Regions from separate parts of the Streptomyces sp. G7(2002) genome, predicted to be linked through region 2. Evidence: riboswitches for the same ligand, from Rfam matches in the RefSeq annotation. Region 2 holds a riboswitch; each other region holds the start of a gene.
The links. Region 2 has a riboswitch for cobalamin ahead of cobN (cobaltochelatase subunit CobN). Riboswitches for the same ligand answer to the same signal wherever they lie in the genome.
Positions count from the first base shown of each region.

Region 1 (3,200 bases), 1.6 Mb from region 2:
TGGGGCTCGACCGCCAGCCGGTGCAGCGCTGGGTGAACCACGCCGCGGAGCTGGGCCTGGTCGTGACGGCCCCGAATCCCGCACACCGCCGCTCCTCCCTGATCCGGCTCACCACCGAAGGCACGGCGGCGATACGCGGGATCCAGCGGTTCGAGTCGACGGAGCTGCGGCAGCGACTGGCCGACCTGCCCGCCGAGGACGTCCGCACCGCGCTGCACGTCCTCGACCGACTCGGCGAGGAATTCCGGCACCTGGCGAACGGCTCGCGCGTTCAACGGGAGGAAACCGACAGTCAGGGCAGTCGGGACAGTCGTGGCAGTGAAGGCAGTAACGGGAGCAACGGCAACCCTGAAGGCCACGACAGCAGACCCACAGCCCCTCTCATGCACAAAGGACGGTCAGGAGCATGACGCAGAGAATCACCGCCTGGTCCGAGATCGACAACGGCCTCGTGCCGGTCGACGAGGGCGAGCTGTTCTACGAGACGGCCGGCTCGGGCCCTGCGGTGGTGCTGCTGCACGGCGGCATGCTCGACCAGCACATGTGGGACGAGCAATTCACCTGGCTGGTCAACTCAGGCCTGCGCGCGATCCGTTACGACTCCCGCGGCCACGGCCTGTCCTCCACCGTGACCGGGGACTACGCCAACCACGACGATCTGTGTGCCCTGCTCGACGCGCTCGATGTTCCCAGCGCGGTCCTCGTCGGCCTTTCCCACGGCGCGCGGGTCGCGCTCGACACCGCCCTCGCCCACCCGGACCGGGTGACGGCCCTCGCGCTCGCCTCGCCCGGCATCAGCGGCCGGGCCTTCACCGACCCCTTCATCCTGGCGCACATCAAGGAGCAGGTCGCGGCGATCGGCGCACCGGACGGCGCGGAGCGGTATGTCGAGCACTTCCTGCGGATGTGGGTGGACGGGCCCCATCGCGAGCCGTCCGCGGTGCACCCGGGATTCCGCGAACGGATGCGCGCCTCGGCCGCGGCCAATGTGGAGGTCCATGCCGACGGTATGGGTGCCGGTATGCCGCTGGAGGTCGGCGCCGCCGGCCGCCTCGGCGAGGTCCGGGTGCCGACGGTCGTGTTCGACGGCGATCTCGACAGCGGAGACATCTCCGCCAACGCCCATGCGATAGCCCTGACGGTTCCGGGCGCCCGAAGAGTCCGGATACCGGGTGCGGCCCATATGGTCAATCTGGAGAACACCCCGCTCTTCGACCACGAACTGCACGCCTTCCTCTCCTCCCTGGACTACTGACCCGCCCCTGGACCACTGCCCCACCGCGGGCCGCTCTCCCTCCGGACCGCGGAAACCCCCGCACAGCGAGCGCCGTCCGGGCAGCGGCTAGAGTGGCCGGGCCGTGGTGTTCGGGAATCCGGTGACGGACCCTTGTGGTCCCAGCCCGGAGCGGCCCTCGCCACTGTGATCGGGGAGTTTCCACCCCTTCCGCAGGCGCCTGGCGCGCCTGCGGCGCCACTGACCGCAGCCCGCGGCCGGGAAGGCGGGGGCGGACGCGGCCACCCTTCCCCAAGCTCAACAGGAGCAGGGTGATACCCCTAAGCCAGGAGACCGGCCACGGCATCTCACGAACTGATCCACGAGGTGCTGGAGCGTGACCGCCGGATGGCCCTGCCCACCGATACCCCGAACACCCCTGCCCCGGCCGCGTTCCGCTGGCGCCGGCAGGACACCCTCCGCACCGCGGGCCTGATGGCAGTCATAGCCGGGCTGCATGTCGTCGCCTTCGGCGTGCTTTTCCTGCTCGTGGTCCCGCACCACTACTCCGTCGGCAGCCAGGTGTTCGGCGTCGGGCTCGGCGTCACCGCGTACACCCTCGGTATGCGGCACGCCTTCGACGCCGACCACATCGCCGCGATCGACAACACCACCCGCAAGCTGATGGCCGACGGCAAGCGCCCGGTCTCGGTGGGCTTCTGGTTCGCCCTCGGCCACTCCAGTGTGGTCGTGGCGATGGCGGCCCTCGTGGCCGGCGGCGCCCAGCTCGCCGGCACACTGCTCGACGACGAGTCCCGTACACACCAGATCCTGGGCACCATCGGCACCACGGTCTCGGGAACGTTCCTCTACCTCATCGCCGCCCTCAACCTCGTCGCGCTGGCCGGGATCTGGCGGGTCTTCCGCGGGATGCGCGAGGGCCGCTACGACGAGGCCGAGCTGGAGCAGCGCCTGGATGCGCGCGGTTTCATGAACCGCTTCCTGGGGCGGTTCACCCGCTCCATCTCCCGCCCCGGCCAGATGTTCCCGCTCGGCTTCCTCTTCGGGCTCGGCTTCGACACCGCGACGGAGGTGACCCTGATGGTGATGGCGGGCAGCGGCGCCGCGGCGGGCCTGCCCTGGTACGCGATCCTGTGCCTGCCGCTGCTGTTCGCCGCCGGAATGAGCCTGTTCGACACCCTCGACGGCACCTTCATGAACTTCGCCTACCAGTGGGCGTTCTCCAACCCGGTGCGCAAGGTCTACTACAACCTCACCATCACCGGTCTGTCGATCGCCGTCGCCTTCTTCATCGGCACCATCGAGCTGGTGACCGTGCTGCACGACAAGCTCGGCCTCAACGATGCGCTGACCGGCTGGATTTCCGGCCTCGACCTCGACAACGTCGGCTTCATCATCGTCGGCCTGTTCGTGGTGGTGTGGGCCGCGGCGCTGGCGTACTGGCGGCTGGCCGGCGTCGAGAAGCGCTGGGCGGCGCGGGCCGGGCGAGCGGAGCCGGCGGAGCAGACCACGCCCGGTACCTGAGGAAGCCCGGCCGCCCGGGGCCCCTCAGGTGGCCGAGCCGGCGGCGGCGCCCGTCTCCCGGTCCGGGCCCCAGCGCTCCAGCGCCGCCCCCAGATCGAGGGGCAGCAGCCGGTCCGGCAGGTCCGGGCCCGGCCAGTCCTCCCGCGGCACCCGCCACATCACCTCGAACTCGTTGCCGTCCGGGTCCTTGGCGTACAGCGACTTGGCGACGAGGTGATCGCTGGAGCCCACCAGGGCGCCTCGCTCAGTGAGCCGCGTCCGGGCCGCGACGAGTTCGCCGAGCGTGCCGACCTCCCAGGCCAGGTGGTAGAGCCCGACCCGCCCGGCCTCGGGCCCCGGCGCGTCCGGTGCCACCGCGAACAGCCCCAGATCATGATCGTTGTGTGAGCCGGGAGCGCTGAGAAACGCGGCCCGCCCCGGTATCTCGACATCCACCGTCAGC
Region 1 is NZ_CP102609.1:3,217,689-3,220,888, forward strand. Features, by position in the region: gene NUT86_RS13240 (MarR family winged helix-turn-helix transcriptional regulator) at 1-410, shown strand, start outside; gene NUT86_RS13245 (alpha/beta fold hydrolase) at 407-1,255, shown strand; cobalamin riboswitch at 1,343-1,590, shown strand; gene NUT86_RS13250 (HoxN/HupN/NixA family nickel/cobalt transporter) at 1,622-2,758, shown strand; gene NUT86_RS13255 (VOC family protein) at 2,783-3,200, opposite strand, start outside.
Region 1: another riboswitch for cobalamin. It lies ahead of NUT86_RS13250 (HoxN/HupN/NixA family nickel/cobalt transporter); the one in region 2 lies ahead of cobN (cobaltochelatase subunit CobN).

Region 2 (3,200 bases):
GTCGCCGAAGTCGTAGCCGTCCGCCCGGAGACGGCGCAGCAGCGCCACGGCGCTGGCCGGGGTGTCCAGGCCGACCGCGTTGCCGATACGGGAGTGCTTGGTGGGGTAGGCGGACAGCACCAGCGCGAGGCGCTTCTGCGCGGCCGGGATGTGGCGCAGCCGGGCGTGGCGGACGGCGATCCCGGCGACCCGGGCGGCGCGCTCGGGGTCGGCGACGTAGACCGGCAGACCGTCCTCGTCGACCTCCTTGAAGGAGAACGGGACGGTGATCAGCCGGCCGTCGAACTCGGGGACCGCGATCTGCGAGGCGGCGTCCAGCGGCGACAGCCCCTCGTCGTTCTCCTCCCAGGCGCTGCGCGGCCCTGTCAGGCACAGGGCCTGCAGGATCGGCACGTCCAGGGCGGCCAGTGCGCCCGCGTCCCAGGATTCGTCGTCGCCGCCGGCGGAGGCCTCGGCGGGCTTGCTGCCGCCCGCCGCGAGGACCGTGGTGACCAGGGCGTCGGCGGACCCCAGCGCCTCGATCAACTCCGGTTCGGGGGCGCGGAGGGAGGCCACGAACAGCGGCCGGGCGCGCCCGCCCGCCGCCTCGATCTGCTCGCACAGGGTCCGGACGAAAGCGGTGTTACCGCTCATGTGGTGCGCGCGGTAGTAGAGCACGGCGACCAGCGGGCCGCTCGCGTTGCGCCCTTCCCAGTCCAGCGGGCCCCAGGACGGGGCGGGCTCCGGCGGCTCGAAGCCGTGGCCGGTCAGCAGCACCGTGTCGGAGAGGAAGCGGGCGAGCTGGTCGAGGTTGGCGGGACCGCCGTGCGCGAGGTAGGCGTGCGCCTCGGCCGCGATACCGACCGGGACCGTGGACTGCTCCATGAGCTGGGCGTCGGGGGCCTGTTCACCGGTGAGCACGACGACCGGCCGGTGCTGGTCCTCGGCGAGCAGCACCTCCAGGCCCTCCTCCCAGGCCCGGATGCCGCCGAGGAGGCGTACGACGACGAGGTCGGTGCCCTCCAGCAGCGCGGGGAGTTCGGCGACGTCGAGGCGGGCGGGGTTGGCGAGCCGGTACGGCACGGGACCCGTGGCCGCGCGGGCGCTGAGCAGGTCGGTGTCGGAGGTCGACAGCAGCAGAAGCATGCGAGCGCAGGCCTTCCTCGGGGTATCCGCGCCCCGGGTGGTCGTATGGACGGCGGGAGTTCCTGGCTCACCCGGCAGTTGCCGGGTTCACAGTGGCGGGACCGCGCCGGATTCTCACCGGGCTTCCTCCCTTGGGCCGTAAGACCCTGCGCCGTCGCTGGCGTCGATGGGCCAGCCGACCCACCGACCTGCATAGTAAGGGCTGTGGACGGGGGAGGTAAGCGGGCCTCCGGACCGGCCGCGGCGGGACGGGGGGCGCGCGCCTCCGTACCCGGATCCGGACCGGGAGCTTGGCCGGATCCGGCCCCGATGAGCCACCCGCCTCCGTGGGTATGCTCGCGGCCATGCCGCCCTCCCCCTCGATACGGCCCCAAGGTGCCGAACCGCCCATACGGGACCGCGGTGACGCCTGCCCGGGAGCGCTGCGGCTGCACTCCGCCGCCGATGGCCACCTCGCCCGAGTGCGGCTGCCCGCCGGAGACTTGACGGTGCGTCAGGCCGAGGCGCTGGCCGACGCAGCGGACCGGCTCGGCGACGGCCACCTCTCGCTCACCTCCCGCGGCAACGCGGAACTCCGCGGCCTGGCGGACGGCTGCGGCGGCCGGCTCGCCGCCCTGCTGCGCGACGCCGGCCTGCTGCCCTCCGAGCGCCACGAACGCGTCCGCAACATCCTCGCCTCGCCGCTGGCCGGACTCGACCGGCACACCCCTTCTGACGTGCGGTTGTGGGCCCGTGAGCTGGACGGACTGCTCTGCGCGAGCGAGTCCGCGACCGCGCTGTCGGGCCGATTCCTCTTCGTCCTGGACGACGGACGGGGCGATGTGGCGGCACTCGGCGGGGATGTGAGCTTGGTCGCAGAACGGGGCGGGGCCGGGTCCGGGGATCTGTCCGGGGCCGGGTGCCCGGCCGAGGCCGGGGGTACCGCGCTGCTGCGGGTCGGCGACGATCCGGCGGCGCTGCGGATCGCCGGTCCGGACGCCCCGCGGGCCGCCCTCACCGCCGCCGAGGCCTTCCTGACCGCCGCCGCGGCGAGCGGCAGCGGCGCCTGGCGGGTACGTGAACTCCCGGACGGACACGGCCTGACGGCCCGGGCCGTCGCGGAGCGACTGCGCGCGGCGGGCATCGGGTGCGCGGAGGTGGCCGGGGAGGTGGCTGCGGCGGTGGCCGGGGCCGGGGACGTGACCGGTACCCCCGACGCGACCGGGGCGCCCGCACCCGCCTCCGCGCCGTGCGCCGAGTCCGTCCCGTTCACCGGGTCCGTCCCGTACGCCGGATCCGCCCCGCCCCCCGCCTCCGTCCCGTACGCCGACTCCTCCGCCCCCGGCGTCATCGAGGGCACCGACGGCGCCCGTGCGCTCTCCGTCCTCGCGCCGCTGGGGCGGCTGTCGGTCGCCCAGTGGCGTCTGCTGACCGCCGTCGCCGCCGAGGACGGTGCCGGCGCGCTCCGCCTCACCCCCTGGCGCGGCGTCGTCATCCCCGGGCTGTCCGCCGACACGGCGGCTCCCCGCCTGCGCGAACTGTCCGCCGCCGGACTGATCACCGACCCGGACTCCCCCTGGCACCGCGTCGGCGCCTGCACCGGCCGCCCCGGCTGCGCCAAGTCCCGTACCGATGTACGGGCCGACGCGACGGCCGCCGTCACCGCGGGCACCCCTGTCCCCGGCGAGCCAGGACCGCAGCCCGCCGCCCTGCGCCGGCTCCCCGTGTACTGGTCCGGCTGCGAACGCCGCTGCGGCCACCCGCACGGCGCCTGGGTCGATGTGCTGGCGACGGCGGAGGGCTACCGCGTCTCCGTAGTACAGCCGCAGAGCGCACCCGTCCCGCACCCCGCACCGGCGGCACCCTCCGCAGCTCCCTGCCCCGCCACCTCATGAACCGCCCCGACCCGCAGCTCCCTGCCCCACCACCTCATGAACCACCCCCGACCCACAGCGCCATGCCCCACCTCCAGAACCGCCCCGTACCCGACAACCCCGAGGCCACAGTGACCGCGTTCGACTACGAGAAGGACGGGGCGACGATCTACCGCCAGTCCTTCGCCACCATCCGCGCCGAGGCGGACCTCGACGGCTTGC
Region 2 is NZ_CP102609.1:4,854,251-4,857,450, forward strand. Features, by position in the region: gene cobN (cobaltochelatase subunit CobN) at 1-1,125, opposite strand, end outside; cobalamin riboswitch at 1,160-1,320, opposite strand; gene cobG (precorrin-3B synthase) at 1,458-2,999, shown strand; gene NUT86_RS20410 (precorrin-8X methylmutase) at 3,110-3,200, shown strand, end outside.

Region 3 (3,200 bases), 1.7 Mb from region 2:
CCCGCTCCCGTCGCCCTCGCCGTCTGCGCCGTCACGGTCCCCCGCCCCCGCGGACGGCGCGGCGGAGGACGCCTGCCCCTTCGACCCGCTCACCGCCTCCGCGCACCCCGCCTTCGGGTAGCCGGCGATGGCACACAGCAGGGCGTTGGCGTCATAGCGCAGCGGCCCGGCGACCGCCGCCAGCGCCTCGCCCGCCGAGGCGTCCTCCGACACCTGAGCACACTCGGCCCTGGCCTTCGGCGGCCGCTCCCCGCCGGGCGCGTCCGCCGCGGTGCCGAAGTCCAGGACGATGCCGATCCGTTTACGGCCGTCCTTGGCGGGGGTGTCGCGGCAGATCGCGTCGAAGTCGGCGGCCCCGCGCGGCTTGCCGGCCGCGGCGGAGTCGGCGCCGACGGTGAAACGGAAGCCCTCGACCGCGCCGTCGGCCGGCCGCAGAGTGGCCGGCCCTTGGGTGGCATACGCCCAGGAGCCGCCCTTGCCGTCCCAGAACGACCAGTAGCGGTACTCCTGCGCCTGCGCGGGCCCGGCGGCCAGGCCGGTGACCGTACCGGCCAGCAGCACGGCGCCGGCGATCCTGGAACGCCGCATCAGAGCTGGTTCTTCTTCCGGCTGCTCAGCAGGAACCCGATGCCGGCGCCGATGGCGAGGCCGACGCCGATGACCCACCACACGCTGATGGCGCCGCCGTCCGCGGAGTCGTCGGAGTCCCCGGCGTCCTTCTTCGGCGCGGCGGCCGGCTTCGGGCCGGTGGCGTTGAGCGCTGCCACCAGGTCGGTGCCGCCGAAGGAGCGCGGGTCGGTGCCGGTGGCGTGCGCGGCCAGCACCAGCTGGGCGTATGCGGCGGGGCCGCTCTGCTCGGCCCACTCCGCCGCGTTCTTCTCCAGCCACTTCAGCGGCTTCGCCGCGGCGGCACCGTGCCCACCGGCCGCCAGCGCCACCACGGCATCCGCGGTGTTGCCGACGTCGGGCTGCTTCTCGGCGCCCGGCATCGCGGAGAGCAGATGCTGCCCGTTCTTGTCGAGCTGGGCGACGAGGAAGGCGTCGCCACCCTCCGCGGCCTGCGCCGGATCGCCCTTGCCTGCCTTCTCGCCCCCGGCATCCGTGCAGTTCAGCGGCTTGACCGGGGCCTTTGCGCGCTGATCTGCGGGCGCGACGACAAAGCCCTTTCCGAGCGCTCCGATCGCGGCGGCCGCGGTGGCGTCGGCGTTCGGGGCGGCGCCCTTGAGCTGGAAGGTGAACGCGCCGCGCTCGCCCTCCTTCGCGTCGCAGCCCAGCTGGAAGGTGAGCAGCCCGTCGTAGGGGGTCTTGTCGCCCTTCTTCGACGTCACGGACTGCGGCTTCTCGCCCGCCGCCGCGAGTGCGCCGATGACCACGGACGTGGAGTTGGCGTCGCTGGGCGAACCGGCCATCGAGCTCCAGCCGCCGTCCTCGTTCTGCACCGATTTCAGCCAGCCCACGGCCTTCTTCACGGTGTCACCGTGCCCGCCGAGCGCGGCCAGTGCCTGCACGGCGGCGGCCGTCTGGTTGGTGTCCCGCATGGTCTTGCCGTCGCAGGGCTTGCCGGGCTCGGCGCGGAAGGCGGTGAACGCGCCGTCGGCGCACTGCTGCCCGACCAGCCAGCGCACGGCGGACGCCGCGGGCCGCAGCCCCACCGTGTCCTGTGCCAGCAGTGCCAGCGACTGCCGCCAGACCCCGTCGTACTTCGGGTCCTTGGTGCCGTACAGGCCGTCCGGCAGCTTCGTGGGGGACGCGGAAGGGGAGTCGGCGTACGCGGCGGGGGCAGCGGCCGTGCCCAGCACCACCGCGGCCGCCAGCGCCGTGGCGGCGCGGCGCGCCAGGAAGGCGGCGGGGTGCGTCAGGGGGGCCTGGTGAGCCATGGAAGCCATGGGGGCCATCGGGTCGGTGCCTCTCGGGTCGGGTCGCGGCGATGTACGCAGCCACGCTCGGCCGACCACCCGCGCGCCGATCCCCTCGGATCGCGACGCGGTGGCACCGGGCTCAGCTCCGTATACCTCGACGGTGCCGCGCACCGGCCGTCCGTGTGGCGGACGTTTCCGGTGGCGGGAGCCTTGGTCGTGCCCCCTCGGGTGCTCCGGCTCGTACGGCCGTCCCTGCCGGTCCAGCCGGCGCGGTACGGACGGGCCGTCCTCACGGTTGCGGGTCAGCGCCGGATTTCCACCGGCTTCCCCCGATCGGGTACGGATGAAGTTGTCCCGCACACCTTAACCGGCACCCGCCGGGCGCTCGCTCGCACGTACGAGCCGACGGAAGTGGGCGCGAGCCGGGGGGAGCCGCGCATGAGCCGGGCGTGAGCCGGGGGGACGGGAGCCGGGGGGACGGTAGTCGGACGAGCCGGACGAGCCGGAGGGACGAGGACCGGGTACGAGCTGGGCACTGAACCTGCCGGGGTGCCGAACGTGCTGGGCACCGAACCTGCTGCCGGGGCGCCGAAGAGGCCAGGCGCCGGGCACACGTCAAGCGGCCCGCCCCCTCGCCTCGCCACACCCGCCCCTCGCCTCGCCACAGAAGGCGACGGCGAGACGACCGAGCTACCCCACCGCCCGGTAGGTCACCGGATCGGAGCCCGGCACCCCCTCCGCATGCCCCAGCTTCACCAGACGGCGCAGATGGGCCCCGGCCTCCGACACGGCGATGTTGCGGGAGCCGTACGGGATCTGCTCCCAGGGGCGGTTCCACTCCATGGTCTCGGCGAGCTGCCAGACGGTGCGCGGTTCCTGGAGCAGCGCTCTCAGCCGGGCCAGCCGCTCCTCGTGGTGGGCGATCAGCGCGCGCACCCGGCCACCGGCGTCGGTGAAGGCGTGCTGATGGGCGGGCAGCACCTCGGCGGGGGAGAGCCGGCCGACGCGTTCGAGGGAGTCGAGGTAGTCGCCCAGGGGGTCGGTGCCCTCCCGCAGGCTCTCCCCTTCGTGCGCGCCATCGTGCGCGCCAAGACCGTCGTCCGGGGCCTCGTACAGGCCGATGTGCGGGGTGATGCCGGGCAGGAGGTGGTCGCCGGAGAACAGCCGGCCGAAGCCGGGGGTCCGCGCCGAGGGGTGCTCCTCCTCCAGGTGGAGGCACACATGCCCGGGGGTGTGACCGGGCGTCCAGATGGCGCGCACCCGGCGCCCCGGCAGGTCGAGCAGCGCGCCGGGGTCGATACCGCGGTCCGGCAGCGCGGCCCGCCGGCCGGGCAGCTTCCG
Region 3 is NZ_CP102609.1:3,179,659-3,182,858, reverse strand. Features, by position in the region: gene NUT86_RS13075 (SCO2322 family protein) at 1-588, opposite strand, end outside; gene NUT86_RS13070 (prenyltransferase/squalene oxidase repeat-containing protein) at 588-1,895, opposite strand; cobalamin riboswitch at 2,119-2,240, opposite strand; gene NUT86_RS13065 (MBL fold metallo-hydrolase) at 2,550-3,200, opposite strand, start outside.
Region 3: another riboswitch for cobalamin. It lies ahead of NUT86_RS13070 (prenyltransferase/squalene oxidase repeat-containing protein); the one in region 2 lies ahead of cobN (cobaltochelatase subunit CobN).

Region 4 (3,200 bases), 2.2 Mb from region 2:
GAACCGCTTGCCGGGAATGCCCTGTTCCAGGGTCCGCAGCAGGGCACGGGTGAAGACGCTGCCGCCGGTGGGCTCCTCGCCGCTGAAGATACGGCGGTTGGGCTGCGCGGCCATCAGCAGTGACGTCGGGGTGCGGCAGGCGTGGAAGGCTTCACCGGCGTTGCCTGCGTAACAGCACTCCAGGACGATCACGATCCGGTCGGCCCGGGCGTTGTCCAGGTAGGACAGCACCAGGTCCTGCCAGGAGACGGTCTTGTGACGCCGTTCCGACGCACCGACCATGAGCTGCAGATTGCCGCCGTCCGGGCCCACCCGGCCGTGGCCGGAGAAGTAGACCAGCAGCAGTCCGCGGGCCTCCTGGGTGACGGCGTCCAGCGCCTGTTCGACCTCCCACGGCTCCTGGGGCCGGCAGATGACGACCTCGCCCTTGGTGAACAGATCGGTGCCGGGGGCGAGCAGGACCCGCTCCAGTTCCCGGGGGTTGTCCCGCACCGCCGGGAGCGGACGCAGCCGCCGGTAGTCGTCGACACAGATCAGCAGCGCCCGGTTGACCTTGCCCCGCGCGTCGTACTCGGCCATCCGGCTCAGTCCCCGGCGGTGCTGCCGCCCCCGTTCGCCGGGCTGCCGGGATCGGGAATCTCGGGGGCATCCGGTCCCGGGTCGCCGAGTGCGCGCAGTTCGCCGTCCCCGCCGCCGACCGCCACGGCGGGCCGTTCGCCGGTGTCGCGGTCCTCCCTGCGGCGCCGCAGCCACTCGCGCAGGGCGATGCCGAGGCTTTTGGTGATCTCCGCGGCCGCCGCGCCGACGACGACCAGGATCAGGTCGTCTATGCCGATGGCCATGTCGCCGGGGCCCTCGTCGGGCTCCCCCGCCGGCCGCAGCTCCCAGTCGTGCGGCCGCCGGCTCAGCCACGGCTCGCGCTCCAGCCAGGCCTTGAGGTCCTCGACGTCCTGCTCGGGATTGTTCGTGCCCGTGATCCTGATGCGGATCTCCTGGCGGTCAGCGTGCTCCGGCATCCCCCGGCCCCCTTCCGGCGGCCGCGTCGCCGCCGTGCACCAGATAGTGACGTGGGATCAGGGGCGCAGGCAACCGTCTGTGACCCGGCTGCCACGCTGTGGCGTGCACCACAGCGCCTGCCACGGGACAGCGTCGCAGGTCAAGGGTGAGTTGACGGGCATTCGCGGGGCGTGGTGGACTGCCGGAGCCATTCGGCGACAGCTGAGGAAGTCCGGTGCGAATCCGGCGCGGTCCCGCCACTGTCACCGGGGAGCGTTCCTCCAGCGAAGGCCACGGTCCGCCTCGTGTACGTCGGATGACGTAGACGGGACTGGAAGGCCGGAGGACACGCCGATCCGGGAGCCAGGAGACTCTTGTCGCCGTCACGTCGAGCCAGGGCGCGGACCCTGAGTGAGGACATACCGCCATGCCCGGCCGCCCCCTGAGATCCCCACTTCCCGCTGCCGCAGGGCTCCTTCGAGGCCTGACGGCGGTCTGATCCGATGCGCGGCGAACACGCGGGATATGCGTGCGGCGCGGCCCTCGGCTTTCTCGGCGACCTGATCGCGGCGGATCCGCGGCGCGGCCATCCGGTGGCCGCGTTCGGCCGGGCCGCGGCTGCCGTCGAGCGCCGGCTGTGGCGCGACCACCGTGGTTACGGGGCGGCTCACACCGTGCTGTGTGCGGGCGGTGCCGCCGCCGCTGCCGCGCTGCTGCAGCGCGCCGTACGGGGCGCCGCCCCCGCTTCCCCCTCAGCCCCCTCCGCTTCTCCGTCACCGCTCCGCGGCGGCGCCCGGGTCGCGCTGACCGCGGCGACGGTCTGGGCCGTATTGGGCGGCACCTCGCTCGGCCGGGAGGCACGGGCCGTCGGCGGGGCGCTGACGGCGGGTGACCTGGACGTGGCGCGGGAGCGGCTGCCCCATCTGTGCGGGCGCGATCCGCAGGCGCTGGACGGGCCGCAGATGGCCCGTGCGGTGGTGGAGTCGGTCGCCGAGAACACCTCCGACGCGGTGGTGGGCGCCCTCGTGTGGGGCGCGCTGGGCGGGGTGCCCGGTCTGGTGGCGTTCCGCGCGGTGAACACCCTGGACGCGATGGTGGGGCACAAGTCGCCGCGCTACCGCCGCTTCGGCTGGGCCGCGGCCCGGCTCGACGATCTCGCCGGCTGGCCCGGCTCCCGGCTGACCGCCGCGCTGACCGTGCTCGCGGGCCCCGACCGGCGCGGTGCGCTGCGGGCCTGGCGGACGGACGGCGGTGCGCATCCGAGCCCCAACGCGGGCCCGGTGGAGGCGTCGTTCGCGGGAGCGCTGGGCGTACGGCTGGGCGGCACGCTGGCGTACGGCGGGCGGGTGGAACACCGTCCGGTGCTCAACGGTGCGGCGCCGCCGGTGGCGGCGGACGACATCGAGCGGGCGGTGCGGCTCTCCCGCCGGGTGAGCGTGCTGGCGCTGGCGACGACGGTGACAGCGCGGCTGGTGGCCGGCGCGGCGCTGCGCGCACGACAGCCGGGGTCCCGGCGCAGGAGGAGGAGCCGGTGAACGGGCGGTTGAAGGTATCCGGCGGGGCCGTCGGCGGTGGGCTGCTGGTGGCCGGCACGACGTCCGACGCCGGCAAGAGCGTGGTGACGGCGGGCATCTGCCGCTGGCTGGTCCGGCAGGGCGTCCGGGTGGCGCCCTTCAAGGCACAGAACATGTCGCTGAATTCGTTCGTCACGCGCGAGGGCGCGGAGATCGGACGGGCCCAGGCGATGCAGGCCGCCGCGGCGCGGGTGGAGCCGACCGCGCTGATGAACCCCGTGCTGCTCAAGCCGGGCAGCGACCGCAGCAGCCAGGTGGTGCTGCTGGGGAAGCCGGTCGGCGAGCTCAGCGCCCGGGGTTACCACGCCGGGCGCCAGGAGCAGTTGCTCGGCACCGTGACCGACTGCCTCCAGGAGCTGCGGCGTACCCATGACGCGGTGATCTGTGAGGGCGCCGGCAGCCCCGCCGAGATCAATCTGCGGCGGACCGACATCGTCAACATGGGCATCGCGCGGGCCGCCCGTATCCCGGTGGTGGTGGTCGGCGACATCGACCGCGGCGGGGTGTTCGCCTCGTTCTTCGGCACCACCGCGCTGCTGTCCAAGGAGGACCAGGCGCTGGTCGCCGGGTATCTGGTCAACAAGTTCCGCGGTGATGTGACGCTGCTGGAGCCGGGGCTGGAGATGCTGC
Region 4 is NZ_CP102609.1:2,646,739-2,649,938, forward strand. Features, by position in the region: gene NUT86_RS10785 (vWA domain-containing protein) at 1-579, opposite strand, end outside; gene NUT86_RS10790 (effector-associated constant component EACC1) at 585-1,016, opposite strand; cobalamin riboswitch at 1,221-1,370, shown strand; gene NUT86_RS10795 (cobalamin biosynthesis protein) at 1,500-2,531, shown strand; gene NUT86_RS10800 (cobyric acid synthase) at 2,528-3,200, shown strand, end outside.
Region 4: another riboswitch for cobalamin. It lies ahead of NUT86_RS10795 (cobalamin biosynthesis protein); the one in region 2 lies ahead of cobN (cobaltochelatase subunit CobN).